2 regions of the Alicyclobacillus sp. SO9 genome follow, and region 1 is predicted to be linked to the other one. Evidence: riboswitches for the same ligand, from Rfam matches in the RefSeq annotation. Region 1 holds a riboswitch; the other holds the start of a gene.
The links. A riboswitch is a leader RNA that binds a small molecule or an ion and turns the genes downstream of it on or off. The one in region 1 is predicted to bind FMN.

Region 1 (3,127 bases):
TTTCCGTGTATAGGATGCAATTCCAAATGAAGCGGCAACGTACAGTTGGCTAGAGACCTTGTATTGCAACTGAGAATTGTGTTTGTTCCGGTTTATCAATAAAAGTTCTGTGAGACTCGTATGAAATACTCTATTTCACTGGATTGCGGGTGAGTTTATGTTAATGCAATTACTTCCGGACACGCCTTTTCACTTTTCTGAAATGCTGAAGCGGCCGCTGTCGCGTCCGTCAGGGGTTGCCTTAGTTAATGCAGAGACCAATTCGTATACCACGGTATTAAGGCTCTTAGGCAAACTCATACCTGTGACGGTATGGGGAGTGGGTTCGATAGATAATACTGTGCTACAAGCAGAGTACCCTGATGATTTATCTGAAGCCGAAAATAAACAGGTTGTTCGGCAATTGAGACATATATTTGCCATGGATTCTGATTTAGCCGGTTTTTATTCAACGTTGTCTCATGACAAACGATGGGAAGGTTTACTCAAACGGTTTCGCGGCTTGCGTCCGATTCAAGATAGCAATTTGTTTGAGTCGATGGTTCGAATCGTGATTGGGCAACAGCTGAATGTGAAGTTTGCGGCAACGCTTGTAGAAAGGCTCGTAAAGCTAAATGACGAAGCCGTGAACTGGCACGATGAGGTCATCCCCGTATTCCCTGGGCCAGAGACCGTTGCAAGTTGGTCCTACGATGAGTTGCGTCAGCAATCATTTAGCCAACGGAAAGCAGAGTACGTGATTGACTTTGCGCGATTGGTTGTGGATGGAAAAGTTGATTTGGATGACCTGTGGTCAATGGAAAGTGAGCAAGTCTTCGCAAAAATGCTTGCCATTCGAGGCGTTGGCCGGTGGACGGTCGAGTGTTTTCTTCTCTTCGGTATGGGAAGAGAAGACCTAATACCTGCGGGGGATATCGGAATTCAGAATGCCCTTCAGAAACTTTACAGTCTTTCTTATAGGCCTAAGGAAGTTGAAGTAAGGGAATTTGCTGAAGAATGGTCCCCATATCGAAGTTATGCCACCTACTATCTGTGGCAGAGCCTGCTTTGAGTTTGAAAAATGTTCATCATCATTCGATTTTCTGTGTCTTGTCTTGTGCTACACTTTACATAGTTGAATATGAACCTTCGGGGCAGGGTGAAATTCCCGACCGGCGGTGACATTGCGCAGCAATGGAGCCCGCGACTCGTCTTCTGAGAACGTCTGTAGACGACTGATTTGGTGAAATTCCAAAGCCGACGGTATAGTCCGGATGGGAGAAGGTGAAGTTGCAGTGTGACAAAAGTGTCACGCTGTCTTCCACGTGCGCCCCGAGTGCTGTATACTCGGGTTTTTTGTGTGACGTGATCTTCGAAGGAGGTTCAATTCAAATCCTCGTTTTAGCGGGAGGTTTTTGAATTGGTGAACGGCTTTAAAGATACACGAAACAGTGGAGTCTGGCTGATTGCTTTAGGGGCTGGCATGTGGGGATTGGACGGAGTTCTGATTGTGGCCCTGTTGCATCACTTTAGTTCCATCGAGATTGTACTGTTTGAACACCTGTTATTGATGGTGTTTTCCGTGCCCGTCCTTATATGGAAGCGTACTGAACTGAGACGACTAAATGTAGGTGACTGGTTTGCGGTGCTCTTCATCGCGTGGGGCGGATCAGCAGTCGCTTCTGTACTGTTCACGGCTGCATTTAACACTGGTAACGCCAATGTTGTGTTGCTGATGCAAAAACTGCAACCGGTCTTTGCGGTGCTCTTGGCTGCCATAGTGTTGAAAGAGAGGCTAACTAAGAATTTTTGGACTGTGTTCATTGCGGCCTTGGGTGGGGCCTATCTACTGACGTTTGGCTTTCATATTCCCACTACTGGTATGAGCGCACATAAAATGACGGGTGCCGTGTTGTCCGCTGGTGCTGCCATTCTTTGGGGCGGTTCAACCGTCATGGGCAAACGTTTGGTAGCGAAAGTATCCTTCACGACAGTTACGAGTTTACGTTTTGTTGTTGCTATACCGCTGCTTGCAACACTAACCGTATTGAGCAGCCCTCACTGGCCAGAGGTCGGCTTTGCATTCACGGTGCCACCCGTGTGGATAAATCTTCTTTTTCAGGCGCTTGTTCCTAGTTTGTTAAGTTTACTTATCTATTACTTCGGCCTGCGGGGCACAAGGGCGTCTTATGCTACGCTGGCAGAGCTGGCATTCCCGGCTGTGGGTCTGTTGCTGAACTGGACAATCTTGCATCAATCCATTTCTGGTGGACAGTGGCTCGGTTTCGCCGTTGTATGGCTGGCGGTCTTGCAGTTATCTAAGACGCCGGCAAAACGTGGTGCAACTCTCCAACTCGAGGGAGTCTCGTGAAATGTTGCCAGCATGAATGTAGTGTTGTATGATGAGGCCAGAGTTTCAGGAAGGGAAGTGGTAGACTATGAAAAATCTCCGATACGTACGTTTAGAGAATTTCATACAGCTGTCCACGCTTTCCTTGTACGGGTGAAAGAAATTTTGACTTGCCTTGAGATCTGCAATGCAATCAATGGCGAACCGCAGCCATAACATGCTGCATTGCCCATACAAAAGTTAACACAAGGTACAGAGCCTTGGGCAGCATGAAGCCTGAGGCTTTTCTTTGTGCTATGCCGTGTAGCGAAGGTACTTTAGGTATCGTTTCGGGATTGACATAAGCAGCTGAGGTCCTTGCCACCACAGTTGCAGCCACAGGTGTGTTGCCTGTGGCTTATTTTGTTTTAATGGAGGAATACGTGTGAATCTTAAGAATTTAGGATGGTCTGAAGTTCAAGAACGTGCATTTCAAACGATTCACGAGCAAGGCCAGGTCGGGAGAGTCGCTGCGGAACAGAAAGGTGTCTATGATTTGTATACGGAGCGTGGCCCGGTGAAGGCAGTGGTTACCGGGAAGTTGCAGCACACGGCGAAGCATCGCGGTGATTTTCCTGCGGTGGGCGACTGGGTCGTCACAGCTTCCGAGGTGACAACCGCTTCCTTTGCCCGCATCCATTCTATACTTCCGCGTATGAGTACGTTTTCTCGCAAGGAGGCGGGATTCGTGACGGAAGAACAGATTGTTGCAACAAATGTGGATACGGTGTTTGTGGTAACAGGTCTTGATGCCAATTT
Region 2 (3,127 bases), 1.0 Mb from region 1:
TCTCTGGTCGTTGCGCACCAAATGGCAGATGCAGTCGTTGAACGCTTTCCTGAACTGCAGGAACGCTTATACGAAGACGTGGATGAGACTTTTAACGGCGACCCTGCTGCGGCGAGTTACGATGAAATTTTGCTGACCTACCCGGGGATTATGGCGCTGGGAATCTACCGCATGGCTCACATCCTGTTCGAGTTGAACATTCCACTGTTACCGCGCATGATGGCAGAATACGCTCATCGCGTGACGGGAATAGATATTCATCCTGGGGCAAAGATTGGGCGGAAAATCATGATTGATCACGGTACCGGCATCGTGATTGGAGAAACCGCTGTGGTGGGGAACCATGTACGAATATACCAGGGAGTCACGATTGGAGCGTTATACTTTCCTCGCGACGAAAAAGGGTTTATGCTTCGAAGTGCAAAACGGCATCCCACCATTGAAGAAGGTGTCGTGCTCTATGCACATGCGACCGTTCTCGGCGGCGATACAGTGGTTGGCCATCACAGCGTAATTGGAAGTAATGCGTGGGTGACGTCGAGTATCCCGCCGCATTCCAAGGTGCTGTATCAGACGGAAAGCATTATTCGTACCAAAAAGGGCAGCTAAGCGCTGTCTTCTAAAAAATACACCGAAAATATTGGGTGAAACCATACCATATACAGGTCAAGAATGGACAAAGGTCTGACTTGCTTCGGGACAAAAGTTTGATGTTTCATTGAATGCATAATGCTATAGTCAGGTTAACCCTTTTCCCCTAGACGGCACATCCTCGTTAGAGGCTGTGCCAATTTTTTTGTTGACTGAGATCAGAATGCATACGAATGTGTAGCTGGTTTAGTTCGCAAAGACAGTGCAGCATGCAGGTCTGTCGCGACATCGCTTCTCTTGATTTGTATTTCAGAGTGAACTATTATCGGAATAGCAGAGGTTTTTCTGTAAAACCGCATACGATTCCTTCGGGGCAGGGTGAGGCACGGTGTGCCAATTCCCGATCGGTGGTGACGCAGATGCGAAGTCCACGAGCCGCAAGGCAGGAACTGGTGAGAGTCCAGTACCGACGGTATAGTCCGGATAGTAGAAGGAGAACGTTGACGACAGGCGAGTTGCGCCTGTTAGATTGAATGTGTGTGGCTACAAGCGCGTCAGTCTAGGCTCAGAAGCTTGTTGGCTTGCATTCTTTCTGCGTTCAGGATTAGATACAGTGTTCGAAGTATGCCCCCCTGGAATCGTTGTTCAGGGGGCTTTTTAAATTGCTGGAAAGCACAGTGGATGAACACTACATGAAAATTGCACTTCGGTTGGCCGAGTCAGCCCGCGGTCAAACGACGCCCAATCCACTGGTAGGCGCCGTCATCGTGAGAGACGGACGAATTGTAGGAGTTGGAGCCCATCTATACGCAGGGGGTCCCCATGCGGAAATTAATGCACTAAACATGGCTGGCGATAAAGCAGTTGGATCCACAGTGTATGTCACGCTGGAACCTTGCAGCCACTACGGCAAGACGCCTCCTTGTGCAAATGCCTTGGTGGAAGCAAATGTTGAGCGGGTTATCATTGCGGTACAGGACCCGAATCCAGAGGTATCCGGTGCAGGTATTCAAAGACTGCGTAACGCTGGTATTGAGGTTGAAGTCGGAGTTCTTGAAGCAGAGGCGAGGGCTCTTAACAGTGCATTCTTTTGCTGGATAAGGAAAGACAGACCTCTCATCGTCTGGAAGGCTGCCGCGACTTTGGATGGATATATTGCGGCGGAGACTGGAGACAGCCGCTATGTGACAGGACCGGAAGCAAGGCACGCCGTCCACGCCCTGCGGCGGCGTATCCCTGCTATTGCGGTGGGTGTTCAGACCATCATTACAGACAATCCTCAGCTGACTGACCGGTTTGGGAACAGTCAGCAAAGACAGCCGTTACGCGTTGTCTTTGACTCCACATTGCGTACACCCGTGTCAGCCAAAGTGTTGCAGGAACCAGGGCAGACACTGTTCTACACTACGGAGCGGGCCAGTCCTCATCGTACTCACGCGCTGGAAGAGGTAAACCCGGGAAATGTGAAAGTGGTTGCTCTGCCGTCTACTCCTGAGGGTCATGTTCCCTTGCAGGAGGCGTTGACTGAACTGTCAGCACGAGGAATTAATGAGCTGTTGGTGGAAGGGGGAGCGACAATTGTATCGCAACTGCTGCGGCAGCAGTTGATTGATGAACTCGTGTATTTTGTCGCTCCAAAAATTCTTGGCGGAGGAATTCCCGTGTTGGCTGGACTTGGCCCGACCCTAATGACGGACGCTGTCTCTGTGCAAAATGTGACTTGGGAACAGATTGGACCAGACTTGTGTTTGCGGGGAACGCTCAAATATGACGACGTGTGAGTTCCGTTTCGTTTCATCTAGTTCTGTTAATTTACACAAGTGCCGGACCCATGGAGACAGACTGAGTTGACGGTCAGGACTCTGAACAGCGGGACGAGACAGGGGGTGAAGGGTCGTGTTTACAGGGTTGGTGGAAGAAGTGGCAACGGTAGAACGGGTTGTGTCTGAGGAACACAGTGCGCATCTGCGTCTGCGCGCCAAGACAGTCCTAACAGACGTTAAAATTGGGGACAGTATTGCCATAAATGGTGTTTGTCTGACCGTTGTGGCTTTTGACGCAAACAGTTTTCTCGTGGATGCGGTTCCGGAAACAATGCGTAAAACCAACTTGGGACGATTACGCTCAGGCAGCCGTGTAAATTTAGAACGAGCGTTGAAGCTAAGTGACCGCTTAGGTGGGCACATTGTCTCAGGCCACGTTGACGGAACTGGAACCTTAATCAGACGGGACGATGAGGGCATTGCAAAGGTTTTAACCATTGAAACCGAGCACAGTGTAATGGCCTACATTGCAAACAAAGGGTCCATTTGCGTTGATGGTGTCAGTCTTACAGTGATGGATACGACAGACAAGAGTTTTCGAATATCCGTGATTCCTCATACCGGAACAGCTACGACTCTCTTGAGTGCGGCTCCGGGAGATGTTTTCAATTTGGAATGCGATGTCCTGGCTAAATATGTTGAGAAACTGCTGGGTGTCTCCCAGAGCGGTGACGGACCTCAATCGGGATTGGACATTGATATGGACTTATTGA

Region 2: it holds a riboswitch for FMN, as region 1 does, so the genes downstream of both, ribD (bifunctional diaminohydroxyphosphoribosylaminopyrimidine deaminase/5-amino-6-(5-phosphoribosylamino)uracil reductase RibD) here and GI364_RS14445 (DMT family transporter) in region 1, are expected to answer to the same signal.

What each region holds. Positions count from the first base shown of each region.
Region 1 covers NZ_CP066339.1:3,072,034-3,075,160, reverse strand. The annotation lists gene GI364_RS14450 (DNA-3-methyladenine glycosylase family protein) at 158-1,051, shown strand; FMN riboswitch at 1,121-1,269, shown strand; gene GI364_RS14445 (DMT family transporter) at 1,403-2,350, shown strand; gene rsgA (ribosome small subunit-dependent GTPase A) at 2,754-3,127, shown strand, end outside.
Region 2 covers NZ_CP066339.1:4,109,915-4,113,041, reverse strand. The annotation lists gene epsC (serine O-acetyltransferase EpsC) at 1-609, shown strand, start outside; FMN riboswitch at 952-1,090, shown strand; gene ribD (bifunctional diaminohydroxyphosphoribosylaminopyrimidine deaminase/5-amino-6-(5-phosphoribosylamino)uracil reductase RibD) at 1,254-2,372, shown strand; gene GI364_RS19235 (riboflavin synthase) at 2,488-3,127, shown strand, end outside.